DNA from 2 places in the Vagococcus carniphilus genome. Region 1 is predicted to be linked to the other one. Evidence: predicted binding sites of a transcription regulator. Region 1 holds the regulator's gene; the other holds the start of a gene.
What was found. Region 1 encodes LexA, which represses DNA repair genes until DNA is damaged. Its sites were predicted from a motif close to CNAACANNTGTTNG; they were not measured.

Region 1 (7,414 bases):
AACGAGGTCTAACCGCTCTTTCTTCTACTTTTAATACTACTGACATAAATAATCTTCCTCCTTTAGAATAAAATCTTAATTCGGTTCGTTATTTAGTTTTAGCAGTTTTAATCGAGAATTAAGCCTGTCGATTAGCTTGCGCTTAAAAAATGAATGTCAGCATTTTTTAAGTGACGAACCATAAACTATAAATAGTGATTTTAGTCGATTTTAATCGAATAGAAAGAAGCTATTCAAAATTAAAACAACAGAAAATCGAACTTAGGTAATCTGTAATTTACCTGCTCATCGTGGTTTTGACACCACACTATATTATAAGCTTATGAACTAACCATACGTCTTATCGGAAGAAAGGTCAAGTAAAGAGTTTATTTTTTGAATTTAATTACACGTGTCTTTTTTATTTTTATGAAAATTCACTAAATAAATATTTTGTTACTAATTGTTCAGTAGCTACAATTGAGTCATTATGAGTACGCTCAAAAGCATGACTAGCTTCAATTCCTGCCCCAATGAGACCATGTTTCACGTCAGCTCCAGCTCGCATAGCAGCAGAAGCATCACTACCATAAAATGGGTAGATATCTAATTGATAAGGAATATTATCTTTTTTGCAAAGTTCTACAAAGTGGTTTCTTAAGCCAAGATGATAAGGACCGCTTGCGTCTTTTACACAAATGGAAACTGTATATTCATCAGTTTGTTGATCGTCACCCATTGCGCCCATATCAACAGCTAGGTATTCAACTACGCGTTCATCAATATTAGAGTTTCCACCATAACCAATTTCTTCATTATTTGAAAAGAAAAAGTGAGTTGTGTATGGTAATTCTTGTTGTTCTTTTTTTAGATTCACTAAAAATTGAATTAGAATAGCTGCACTTACTTTATCATCTAAATGGCGTGATTTAATAAATCCGCTTGGAGTGATTTCGGTTCTTGGGTCAAAACTAATAAAGTCGCCCACTTGAATACCAAGTTTTTCTGTATCTTTGTCAGAGAAAGTTTTTTCATCAATTCTAACTTCCATATTATCCTGGTTTCTCTCAGCAGTACCAGCATCTTTATAAACATGTACACTTGTTTGATGCATTAAAATTGTACCAGTATAATTTTTGCCAGATTGAGTATGAATCGTACAATATTCACCTTCAATTGAGTTGTATTTAAAGCCACCGATTAAATCAAGTTTAAGACGGCCATCTGGTTTAATTGCTCTTACCATAGCACCAAGAGTATCGATATGAGCCGTAATAAAACGGTGGTTATTATCATCTTTACCAGGTACTGTAACAATTAAACTTCCTTTACGATTGATTTTACCTTGATAACCATATTCTTTTAAAAGTGAATCAATGAAACTAATAATTTCTGTTGTGCTTCCAGTAGGGGATGGCATGTTTGTCAATGTTTCCGTTAATTCGATTGTTGATTGATTCATAAAAAAGCGCCTTCTTTCTTGTTTGATATACTTAGCTTATTCCAGATATCTCAACTAATCAATAGAAAAAAGCATCTTTACCAAAGTTCCCCTAATAATAAGTAGAATTTTAGTAGAAATGCTTTTATTTAGGCAGTTACTTCATCATTATCGTTTTGTTCTAAACCAATACTAAATTTAAGTAAGAGTGGAGAAATTAAGGTTGTAATAATAATGGCTGCAATAACAACAGTAAAGAATTCATTTGTAATAAAACCTGATTCTTGACCGATTTTAGCAACAATTAAAGCCATTTCCCCTCTAGAAACCATACCAGAGCCAATGACAAAGGATGATTTTCGGTTGACTTTCATTAAACGTGCAGCAAAATAGCCACCCATTAATTTAGTTAAAATAGCACCTAGTGAAAGAAGGAAGATTAATCCAAATTGAGAGTATAATGCCTCAATATTAATACCAAGACCAATTGACACAAAGAAAACAGGAATAAATAAACTATTTCCAATCGTATCAATATCAGTTTCAATTTCATGAGAATGCTCATGGCTAGATAACATTAGACCGATAAAGAACGATCCAATAATATCACTTAGGCCCATTTCTTCAGCAAAGATGGTGAAGGCAAAACATAAAACTAAAGCCATAGCTGTTTTTGCTTTAATAGCGTTCATTTTGGAAGATAAATTCATTGCAGGGGTGATAAAATATTTTGCAACAAGATACATAATGAAGAAGAATAAAACTTTCTTTCCAATTAAATCCCACGCCATTGTAGCAGTGAATCCAACACTTGCATCAAAGGTAACAACAGCTGTGAAAATACTAATGAGAATAACTACGAGGGTATCATCAAGAATAGCGGCCCCTAAAGTAATAGAACCTGCTTCATTATCTAAATAATCGTATTCTTTCAGAACTTGTACGGTAATACTAAGAGATGTGGCACTAAAAATGATGCCTAAAAAGAATGATTCTGGAGTTCCCATGCCAATTAGATGACCGAGAATTGCGATGAAAATAAATGGTACGAAGACACCAAACGTGGCGACTATAATGGCAGGTTTTAAATACCGCCTGAGTAAGTTTAAGTCACTTTCTAATCCAACTAAAAACATTAGTAAGATAATTCCTATTTCAGAAAACATGGCAATACCATCTGTTTCTTGTACCATGTTTAAAATGGCGGGTCCAAGTAATAGACCTAGTGTTAATTCACCAAATACGACAGGCAAGTTGAATCGATTACAAAGATGACCTGCCACCTTGGTGCCTAGTAGAATAAAAATAATCATTTTTATTAACTCTAGCGTCAATAATATCCTCTCCTTAAAATTATTTAATTACATCCTTTATACTAAAATATTTATAAAAATAAAGCAAACGATATGATTTTTTTAAATTCAAAAAAACTTAATTATAGGCTTTTTATAATAATAATCATTATAGATTACGTTTTTTTATAAAAAAATATTTAAAAATATGAATAAAAATTCATTAATTATGTATTTCGAGTGGATAAAGTGTATAAATAAAAAACAACCGATATCTTTATCGGCTGTTTCTATAAGCATATTGCTGTTTTTCTTCTGTATAACGTTTATATTGTTTTCTCTTATAACTTTTTTCATCCCAAAGCATTAACCAAATCATAAACAGGGGAGTTAAAACGACCAAAGCGGCTTGCCAACCAAAAGTACCTAAGACAATTCCCAACATTAAAACAATTAACAACAATCCGTATCTTCTTATAGCTTCCATTATTGATCACTCCTAATTAATTTAGAACATCTGTTCGTATTTATATTATACAAACAAACGTTCTTTTTGTAAAGAAAAAAATAAAGCAAATTTTGCTTTATTTTTTAAATATGATTACGATATAGTCCAACAACTTTTCCGAGGATAGAAACATCATCTAAAATAATAGGTTCTAATGTATCATTTTCAGGTTGTAATCGGATATGATTAGTTTCTTTAAAAAATCTCTTACAAGTTGCTTCATTTTCATCAGTCATAGCAATAACAACGTCACCATTATTAGCAACTGATTGTTTTCTTACAATAACATGATCACCATCAAAAATTCCGGCATTAATCATGCTCTCGCCACGAATTGTTAACATGAATAAAGAATTTTCTTCATATTTTAAATCAGGTGGTAGAGGGAAAAAATCAGAAGCTTCTTCAACTGCTAAGATAGGCTCACCAGCTGTTACCACACCAAGCATTGGAATCGTTGTCGGTTTTACACCAATAACGTCTAATCCTTCGGAGGTCAATTCAATAGCTCTTGGTTTAGTTGGATCTCTTAAAATAAGTCCTTTTTTCTCTAGACGTGATAGATGACCATGAACAGTTGATGTTGAAGATAAATTAACGGCTTCACCGATTTCTCTAACGGTAGGTGGATAGCCACGTTCTTCAACTTGTTCATAGATATATCGTAAGACGTCAACCTGTCTCGAAGATTGTTTCTTTGTCATAAGTCGGCCTCTTTTCTTTTTTTTGAGTGTATCATATTTTTAAAATAAAATCAAACGGGTGTTCGCTTTTTTAAGGGGAGAATTAATTGTAATTTTTTCGGAATTAAGCTAAAATTATAGGTACGTATTAATGTTTAAGGAGAGAATAAATGTTATCAAAAGAAAAATTAGCCCGTATTAATGAGCTAGCTAAAAAATCAAAAACTACAACTGGCTTAACCGATACAGAAAAAAAAGAACAAGCTTTATTACGTGAAGAGTACTTAGCTCGCTTTAGAGGTGGGATGCGTAATCATATAGAAGGAATGAAGGTTGTTGATACTGAAGGTAACGATGTGACACCTGATAAATTAAAAGAAATTCAAAAAGATAAGGGACTTCATGGAAGATAAGTAGTCCCTTCTTTTTTGATTTATATATGAAAAGCCTTGCAAAAAAGTCTCATTAGCGTTAGAATATAATAAAGGTAAATTAAACCTAAATAGGAGGATGTATTTTATGAAGTTCGATTCAATAGATCAATTAGGTGTTAACACCATTCGTACACTAAGTTTAGACATGATTCAAAAAGCCAATTCAGGACACCCAGGTTTACCAATGGGAGCTGCTCCAATGGCTTATACGTTATGGACAAAACATTTAAAAGTAAACCCAAACACATCAAGAAATTGGGCAGACCGTGACCGTTTTATTCTTTCTGCTGGACATGGTTCATCTATGTTATATAGTTTACTTCATTTATCTGGTTATAACTTACCAATGTCAGAATTAAAAAATTTCCGTCAATGGGATAGTTTAACACCAGGACATCCAGAAGTATGGCATACAGACGGAATTGAAGCAACAACAGGTCCTCTTGGACAAGGGATTGCAATGAGTGTTGGTTTTGCTATGGCAGAAGCTCACTTAGCTGCTACTTACAACAAAGATAACTTTAAAGTGGTTGATCATTATACTTATGCTTTATGTGGAGATGGCGATTTAATGGAAGGTATCTCTCAAGAAGCTGCTAGTTTAGCTGGTCACTTAAAATTAGATAAATTAATCGTTCTTTACGATTCAAATGATATTTCATTAGATGGTCCATTAGATAAATCATTTAGCGAAAGTGTTAAAAATCGTTTTGAAGCAACAGGTTGGCAACATCTTTTAGTAAAAGATGGCAATGATTTAGAAGCTATTTCAAATGCGATCGAAGAAGCTAAAAAAGAAACAGGTAAACCAACTATTATTGAAGTAAAAACAATTATTGGTTTTGGAGCAGAAAATCAAGGAACAAACAAAGTTCACGGAGCTCCTCTTGGAGCTGAAGGTTTGGCTCATGCTAAAAAATCTTACGGTTGGGATTACCCTGAATTCACTGTTCCAGAAGAAGTAGCTACTCGCTTTAACGAAGATATGATTGTTAAAGGTGAAAAAGCTGAACAAGAATGGAATGAGATGTTTGCATCATATAAAGCAGCTTATCCTGAATTGGCAGCTCAATTTGAAGCAGCCTTTAAAGATGAAGTAACAGTTGATTTAGAAAAAGCTTTACCAGTTTATGAAGTAGGAGATTCTTCTGCTAGTCGTATTACAAGTAAAGAAGCTATCCAAGAATTAGCTAAAGCAATGCCTAATCTTTGGGGTGGTTCAGCAGATTTATCTTCATCAAACAATACAATGATTGCTGGAGAAAAAGACTTCGAACCAGGTTCTTATGAAGGCCGTAACATCTGGTTTGGTGTTCGTGAATTTGGAATGGCAGCAGCGATGAACGGAATTGCTCTTCATGGTGGAACACGTGTTTATGGTGCAACATTCTTCGTGTTTGTTGACTACTTACGCCCAGCTGTGAGATTATCAGCTATTCAAAAAGCACCAGTTACTTATGTCTTAACACATGATTCAATTGCCGTTGGGGAAGATGGCCCAACACATGAACCAATTGAACAATTATCAAGCTTACGTAGTATGCCTAATGTAAACTTAATTCGTCCAGCAGATGGTAACGAAGTAGCAGCCGCTTGGAAGATAGCAGCAACTTCAACAGAAACACCAACTGTTTTAGCTCTTTCTCGTCAAAACCTACCAGTTCTTGAGGGAACAAAAGAGAAAGCTTACGAAGGGGTAGCTCGTGGTGGTTATGTCTTATCAGCATCAAAAGCAGACACACCAGCAGGTATCTTAATTGCAACAGGTTCAGAAGTGAACTTAGCAATGGAAGCTCAAAAAGAATTAGCAAAAGACGGAATTGATGTATCAGTTGTATCAATGCCATCAACAGCAGTCTTTGATGGACAAGAAGCTTCTTATAAAGAATCTGTTTTACCTAAATCAGTCACAAAACGCGTTTCAATTGAAATGGGAGCAACATTTGGTTGGGAACGTTATGTTGGATTAGATGGAAAAGTGATGGGAATTGACCGTTTTGGAGCAAGTGCTCCAGGTAATACAGTGATTGAAAAGTACGGCTTTACTGTTGAAAATGTGGTTAAAACATTTAAATCTTTATAATTAAAATTAGATAATCAATTAAAAGAGTTACCTTTAAGGTGACTCTTTTTTTGTATTCTTACACTAAAATTCCTGTTTTTATTTTTATACTATAGCTAATATGTTACACTTTTCGTAAGAGTCTAAATAAAAGGGAGAGTTTCAAATGTACCATAAATGGATAAAAGAATATGGGAAAACTGACGGATTTTTAAAGGCTTATAAAGGAGTTACAGGCGCTCCTTTTGGTTTAGAAAACGAAGAAGGTGTCCTAACGCAAGAAGATTTTTTACAAATTTTAGAAGATTTTAGAATGGTTATTTTAAAAGAGTTAAAAGTCGATATTGATAATTGGAACGCAGGAGTATTTGTCATGGGATTAGTTGATTTTATTCCTAAATATATAGAAATTGATAATACAGTCATTCTAGAATTTCAAATTATTCTTAGTAACTTTTTATTATATTTAGAAGAAAAAGATTATTTAGAGAATACAAATGAGTTAATAATCGCTATGGTAGAATTTATGCCTGTTTGTTTGAACCGGAATCTGGATACTAAATATTGGTCATCACTCAAGCGAAAAAACATTGAATCGTATATGGAATACATGGATGATCAAATGGAGATGTTAAGTGATTTGTTGGATGATTTAGAAGAAGCTGAGATATCCAATAATTTTTTTCCTCTAACTAATAAACAACAAAATCAAGATAAGATTATTCCTATGAAACCGTCACAGATTATTCCTTTTGAGGGAGCTAATAAAAAAACGTCTAATAAAATATATCAATTAAGAATCGATATAGTAGGAGCAAAACCGCCAATTTGGCGCCGAATTTTAGTACCAGCGGAAATGACATTTGAGGACTTGCATGAGATTATTCAAACGGTTTTTGGTTGGAATACAGCCCATTTGTATCAATTTAATGTGGGAAGTGTTATATTGAGTGACTTCGAAGCAGAAGAGCTATTAGGGGAACCTACTCAATTTTATTTTGAACCTCAAGTGAAA
Region 2 (7,414 bases), on a different replicon from region 1:
GGTTAGTTGATTTGATTGCAGGGAGTATTGTTCAATTTATTTTTTGGTTGTTTAAGATGTGGTTTAGCTATTTATCGACGACTATTTCTACTGGAGGAGCGTTAAGCGTATTGGCATGGGGACTAATGATAGGAAGTATTCTGGTATTTGTAGGTGCTTTGATGTATCTATTTAAATATCTAGGTATTTGGTTATTAATAGTCGTTCCTATTCTCACGTTCTTTTTAAAAATCTTTATCATGATTTTTATCTTTGGTTTAATGTTTGTCATGATTTCAAATGTAGTAAGAAGTATTAGAAATAAATTTAATAGAAAAGAGGATAATCATTATGCTTAAATTAAGCGAAGTTGCTATTCAAATAGATAAAGAAAATGCAGAAAAAATGGACTTTATCAATGTAGAGAAAATTGGTGCGGGAAGATATGGAGTCGTGGCTTATGAAGCTCTTAGAAATTATCAGCCCTCAGTTTATTGTAAATTTGGTTTTGAAGAAACATTAGAACAATGGGTGCTAGACCAAAATGACCATTGGACCAAAAGAGAAATGGAACTATTTAGTCAGATTAAATCTAACAGTGATCAATTATTGGTTATTGATCCAATGGAAAGGATTAGACAAAGTACGTATGCCCAGGAGCAAGCTATTGAACAAGTCAGACAAGAAATTATTGAAGAATTACCTACGTGGGAAAGTTCTTTGACTTTGAGTGATAATGTAGCTAGTTTTTAATTTTACACGTTGTTAGAGGGCGATTCTAAGGCATTTAAAAATTGTTAGGTGGATAATTAACTGAGTATTACAAACTAAAAAGCACTTTTTAAGTGCTTTTTTTAGTTTGTATATTTTGTAATTAAATGATTTGCACAAGTTGTATTTTGAAGCTTATTTAGAAATTGGCAATTAATATCAGCAAAATCATCATTTTCAATAGTCAGCAAGACCACATTACCAACAAATTCATAATCTACACCGTGAATTGTAAGTTCCATTATGGGCTGGTTACTTTTCATTTTTCCATTTTCATCAATGACTGCGAAAAGATTATCTATTATATGGACTAATTCTATTGTGTCAGTTCCAATTAATTTATAAAGTTGATTAAGTGACTCTTCATTGCTTTTCTCAATATTGAAATATTCTGTTTCTACTATATTTACATTAAATTTATTAACTACTTTGAATAAAATTGATTGGCTTTTGTTTGTCATTTTGATAACTTCCTTTCTATTTATCTAACTAACAATCCTGATAGACTGCAGTCTTGTTAGTTAGTCTGTATTAAATAAATGCCTGGTATTTTTTATAAGTTATTAGTATGCCATGTTCTCTAATATCCTGATGTAAGAAAGCTAGATTGTCATCTGAAGTTTTTACATACGTGTCATAGATTAGATTAAGAATTTCTTCCTCGTTAAAGTCTGTGATGTCGTTAATGATTTTTTTGAAGATTAACTTAGCTAAATTTTTGTGACCATACTTGGATAATTTTTTTATAACGTTTACTAGTTTCATTTTTGCCACGTTCCTTTCTTCTAAAGTTGTTTTGAAATTATTTTTTAGCGAATGAAATTATTTTTTATATTGTTTGTCATTTGCTGCTTTAAAAGTTTTTCAATTTTGTTAAAAAAGAAAGGGAGAGCTGTAGTAAAATAATTGTAGTGAAACGTTAAGCAATTAATTTACGCCCCTTTCTTTTTTGGCTAAATTGATGTATTTTACTTTTAAGCAAATGACTGATATAAAAAATAATTTCGTCAAACAATAGAAGTGAGAACAAGTTAGGTTACCACTATTTTTCTTTTAAAAAAACAAGCTAGAACCTTATAAAATATAGGTTTCTAGCTTGTTTTATGTTATACTATTTAGGTAGCAACTTAATTGTTGCAGGTAGATAAGTTTGTGATGGTGGCGGGATCTAATCGAGAGTGAGGTGGTGCTTATGTGCATTCAACCAAAATCTAACGAAAGGAGCCAGCCTTTTGCTTGAATCTATTCTAGCGATTGCAATTCCAATTGTCGGTTTAATTACTGCTATTGTGAATCTTGTAAAAGCTATTGTAGAAGCTAAAAAAGAGCAAAAAAAATAATCATCATAGCTTTGGCAGGCAGATGATTATTTAATAATAATTAATGTCTTGTCACCGTCTTAAACGGTTCTACTTAGGGGCGTATTACTAGTACGTCCCTTACACTTTGTATTATATCATAGAATATTAACATTATAAAGTAGTTAACAATCTTAAAGATAGCACTAAACAATCAACATAATAGTTGGTTGTTTTTTTAGTTGTTCGCTTGACTAGAGAACAAGAGTTCGTATAATTAAGGGTGAAGGATGTGAAAATAATGTCTGAATACTACTTTAACTACGATAAAGAGCCTAGAGACGATATACTTTGTGTCGATATGAAAAGCTTTTATGCCAGTGTTGAATGCGTAGAGAGAGGTCTGAATCCCTTAAAAACAATGCTTGTGGTTATGAGTAATGCAGAAAGTGGTGGTGGTTTAGCTTTAGCTACTTCTCCAATGGCAAAAAAGGTGCTAGGAATATCTAATGTGACGAGAAAATATGATATGCCTTACCATAAAGACTTGTTGATTGTTCCTCCACGTATGAACCTTTATATCCAAAAGAATCTTGTCATTAATAATATCTTTCGTCAGTACGTATCAGATGAAGATATCCTGATCTATTCCATAGATGAAACCTTTATTCGAATAACGGCTTCCAAAAGACTATTTCATATGAATGCTTATGAGTTTGCGGTCCAATTTCAAAGAGAAATCTATCACGAAACTGGCTTGTTTTGTACAATCGGAATCGGGGACAATCCCTTGTTAAGTAAACTTGCTTTAGATAATGAAGCTAAGAAAAACAAAGATATGATCGCTACCTGGAGATATGAAGATGTACCAAACACTGTTTGGCAAATTAAGAATATGACTGACTTTTGGGGAATAAATACCAGGACAGAAAAAACATTAAATAATAAGGGGATCTATTCAATTAAAGAGTTAGCTAGTTATGATTACTTTAGTCTGAAGGCGAGTATGGGAATTATGGGTGAACAATTATTCGCTCATAGTTGGGGAGTGGACAGAACGAAATTATCAGACGTATACGTCCCTAAATCAAAATCTATAGGAAACAGTCAAGTGTTAATGAAAGATTATACAGACGTGACAGAAATCAAAATAGTTATAAGGGAAATTGCTGAACAAGTGGCTACAAGGATACGTTCCAGCGGAAAACAAACATCTTGTGTTAGACTAACCATAGGATACTCTAGATTTGATTCTGAACGTGGTTTTAATCGACAAACGACTATTCAACCAACTAATCAATCAAAGGAGTTAACGGCTCACTGTATGCGATTATTTGATAAATTTTATAACCCGAAAATGGCAGTTAGAAATATAGCCGTTAGTTACTCAAAATTAACAGATGATACGTCCCTTCAGTTAAATTTATTTGATGAACCAACAGAAATAATTGCTAACAAGGAGCTGGACGAGGTTGTCGATACAATCAGGAATCGGTATGGTTTTTCTTCCCTGGTACATGCGAGTAGCTATATGGAAGGTTCAACGGCATTAAAACGAGCTTCACTTGTCGGTGGTCATGCAGGCGGTAATGAAGGGATTAATCAATGATATTCGATAGGTTAGAAAAACAATTTTATGATTTGATTGCAGCGTTTGAAGCGGAGGAAATTACTTATAGCGAATTTGAATATGAATTTGCTGCATTCGGTGATAATACAGCCATTGCGGTTGGCGAAGAACTGTTTACTTTTTGGGCCAATATATCAGGAGATTACCTTCAGCAAAGAAAAAATGAATTAATTTAAAGAGGTGAGGAAATGATTGAATTAAATGATTATTACGAGGATCGTGGGATTGTAAAGTACAATGGTTTCTATCTATCTGAACACACGGCAGATATTAATACAGCCTCAATTGAAAGAAATAAAGTAATTGCTGGAAGAGATCAAATGTCAATGGAATTGATATTTGAAATTGTAGATTTTGCGATATATAAGAATAAACGAATCTCTATTCAATTGAACATTAAAGATATTGAAGGTAATTTTTTAGAAGATTATACAGGTTTTGTAAGTGGTTATGATGAAAGGTTTATTTACCTTAATAATGTACCAGTTCCAATCTCACAAATAAGAAATATTGTTGAATTAGACGAAATCCCCTGGTTTAAGTAAAGTAATGTAAGAGCCCTTTTGTCTTAATCTGTATCTGTAGTTATACTAATTTAAAAAGCTCTCAAGATAAGCATCTGAGAGCTTTATTTAATAAATTTATATATATAAATTAAAATTTTAGTAGAATATTCTGTTATTGAACAACAGACAATAAGTGGTTCTGTTGCAAAGTTTTAAATCTACTATCAAATAAGGTAGAATAATAGAAAAAGATAGCAGGAGGAATGACGATGAATCATTTTAAAGGAAAGCAATTTCAGCAGGATGTGATTATTGTAGCCGTGGGGGTTCTGTTGCAAAGTTTTAAATAAAGAATAAAATCCCTTACGGTATCTATGATTTAAGCTGGGATTCCCAATAATACCTTGATTTCAGTACAGACCGAAAACCCGAAGAGAGTGCCTTCTTTTCGGGTTTTCTTATATAATCCTCGAATGGCTTCCATGCCTTTAATCGTGGTAGAGGCAGTGCGTAAACTTCGATAGAATTTATTGCGTCTCTTTACTGGACGATGGTCTTGTTCAATCAAATTATTCAGGTATTTAATGGTACGATGTTCTGTCCCTTGATAAAAGCCGTATTCTTTTAGTTTCTTAAAGGCACTTGTAATAGAGGGGGCTTTATCTGTGACTACAACCTTCGGTTCATCAAACTGCTTCACTAACCGCTTAAGAAAAGCATAGGCTGCTTGTGTGTCCCGTTTTTTACGTAACCAAATATCCAAGGTTAAACCATCTGCATCGATGGCTCGATACAAATAATGCCATTTTCCTTTAATTTTGATGTACGTTTCATCCATTTTCCATGAATAAAAGGATTTTTTATTTTTCTTTTTCCAAATTTGATAGAGTAGTTTGCCATATTCTTGCACCCAACGATAAATCGTCGTATGAGAAACGTTAATGCCACGATCATATAAGATTTCTTGAACTTCACGATAGCTAAGGTTATAACGAAGATAGTAGCCCACGGCGGTTCTGTTGCAAAGTTTTAAATAAAGAATAAAATCCCTTACGGTATCTATGATTTAAGCTGGGATTCCCAATAATACCTTGATTTCAGTACAGACCGAAAACCCGAAGAGAGTGCCTTCTTTTCGGGTTTTCTTATATAATCCTCGAATGGCTTCCATGCCTTTAATCGTGGTAGAGGCAGTGCGTAAACTTCGATAGAATTTATTGCGTCTCTTTACTGGACGATGGTCTTGTTCAATCAAATTATTCAGGTATTTAATGGTACGATGTTCTGTCCCTTGATAAAAGCCGTATTCTTTTAGTTTCTTAAAGGCACTTGTAATAGAGGGGGCTTTATCTGTGACTACAACCTTCGGTTCATCAAACTGCTTCACTAACCGCTTAAGAAAAGCATAGGCTGCTTGTGTGTCCCGTTTTTTACGTAACCAAATATCCAAGGTTAAACCATCTGCATCGATGGCTCGATACAAATAATGCCATTTTCCTTTAATTTTGATGTACGTTTCATCCATTTTCCATGAATAAAAGGATTTTTTATTTTTCTTTTTCCAAATTTGATAGAGTAGTTTGCCATATTCTTGCACCCAACGATAAATCGTCGTATGAGAAACGTTAATGCCACGATCATATAAGATTTCTTGAACTTCACGATAGCTAAGGTTATAACGAAGATAGTAGCCCACGGCTACAATAATCACATCCTGCTGAAATTGCTTTCCTTTAAAATGATTCATCGTCATTCCTCCTGCTATCTTTTTCTATTATTCTACCTTATTTGATAGTAGATTTAAAACTTTGCAACAGAACCATATTTAGCTTTCGAGAATAATAAAAGTAAAAAGTTTATGCGTACTAAAACGCTAGGTATGAACTATTTGGAGAGTTCTATAAAATATAGGATAGAGCATAAAGATTACCAGCCGTTACAAGTGGATATAGTTAATAAAAAGTGGATTGATAAAAGCCAAGAGAAGTTTAAAAATAATAAGGGTTTAGAACGGTGGGCAACTGTACAGAATATTAATTACTTGAATGAAATAAATGCTCATTTGTATAAAAATAAAATGACTTTAAAAGAGCTAGATGAAATCAAAAGTAATGCTGAAAGCTTTATTGATAACTTTAATAAACAATTACTTAAAATTGACGATGAAATATACACATTAGAAAAGATGGCTGGCTCATTTAAGGAGTATAAGGACAGCTATTCAATAATGTACAGTTATAAGGCTGCTGAAACTGAAGAAGAAAGAAATAAAATAAAACATGATAACAACCATGTTTTTAGAAGATATGATATAGTTAAGAGGAATATCAAGTTTCTAAAAAGTAAGTATAATATCAGTGATGAAGCAGAATTACAAAGAAAACTTTCTACATTGAAAAATGACCGAAATTTATTATATGGTAGTTTAAATGTTAAAGGTGAAAATGTAATTGATTTAGAACATTTAGAACAACAAAAAAATAGGGAACGCAAAGAACATCATTCACTATAAAATAAATTGGCTAAGTTCCCTAATAAAAGAGGGGATATTATGGTTAATTGGGATAATATTTTAACGGCTAAAGAGGCTAGTCTGATGTTAGGTAAAAATGAAAAGTATATTTATATTTTATTTAAAATGAATTCAGATATGTTACTAGAAGGTACTGTAATTTTGAAAGGAAAAACATTGCTAATTTCAAGAGAAGGCTTTGAACATTTGCAATCCATTCACGCAGCTACAAAAAAGAAAAATAACCTTACTGAACATAATAGTAAGGGTTATAAAGAAGTAATAGCTTAATAAGTTATTTTATCGGCTGAAAAAGAGTTCCTTTAGGAAGGATTTTTTCCCTTCCCACTTATTAAATTTTTAACTTTTAGGAACTTGTCAATAAAACGTGAAATACCGCAGAGTAGCGAGGATATGTCACGAAAGTTTATTGACAGGTTACTATACAACTTATAAGAAAACAGGTTGGTGCAGGTTTCCAGCCTGTTTTTTTATTATGTTGTATAAAGTTAAAACATATTATAAATGTCAACCTCAATATGGGGTACCGTCATAAAAATGCGGTTATCTTAACCATTCAAAACGAATAACTTTACATTGAATACTGTAAAGTCACTCGTTTTGAATGGTTAAGATAAATGCGTATTTACAACCTTAATGAATCCAAGAAATACTATTTAAGCAAGATTTCTAGGATTTTCGTTTGCGTCCAAACTTT

Region 2: a site for LexA is predicted at 2,307-2,320, ahead of H9L18_RS14965 (Y-family DNA polymerase). Genes of this name have one in related genera too.

Annotation. Positions count from the first base shown of each region.
Region 1 is NZ_CP060720.1:2,067,128-2,074,541, reverse strand. It holds gene H9L18_RS10215 (50S ribosomal protein L25/general stress protein Ctc) at 1-46, opposite strand, end outside; gene H9L18_RS10210 (M42 family metallopeptidase) at 407-1,441, opposite strand; gene H9L18_RS10205 (cation:proton antiporter) at 1,570-2,754, opposite strand; gene H9L18_RS10200 (hypothetical protein) at 2,990-3,199, opposite strand; gene lexA (transcriptional repressor LexA) at 3,304-3,924, opposite strand; gene H9L18_RS10190 (DUF896 family protein) at 4,074-4,316, shown strand; gene tkt (transketolase) at 4,423-6,420, shown strand; gene H9L18_RS10180 (plasmid pRiA4b ORF-3 family protein) at 6,566-7,414, shown strand, end outside.
Region 2 is NZ_CP060721.1:41,157-48,570, reverse strand. It holds gene H9L18_RS14985 (hypothetical protein) at 1-338, shown strand, start outside; gene H9L18_RS14980 (TnpV protein) at 331-732, shown strand; gene H9L18_RS14975 (DUF3846 domain-containing protein) at 834-1,211, opposite strand; gene H9L18_RS14970 (hypothetical protein) at 1,282-1,515, opposite strand; gene H9L18_RS14965 (Y-family DNA polymerase) at 2,350-3,657, shown strand; gene H9L18_RS14960 (hypothetical protein) at 3,654-3,854, shown strand; gene H9L18_RS14955 (hypothetical protein) at 3,867-4,223, shown strand; gene H9L18_RS14945 (IS6 family transposase) at 4,564-5,226, opposite strand; gene H9L18_RS14940 (IS6-like element IS1216 family transposase) at 5,251-5,931, opposite strand; gene H9L18_RS14935 (hypothetical protein) at 6,043-6,696, shown strand; gene H9L18_RS14930 (hypothetical protein) at 6,736-6,987, shown strand.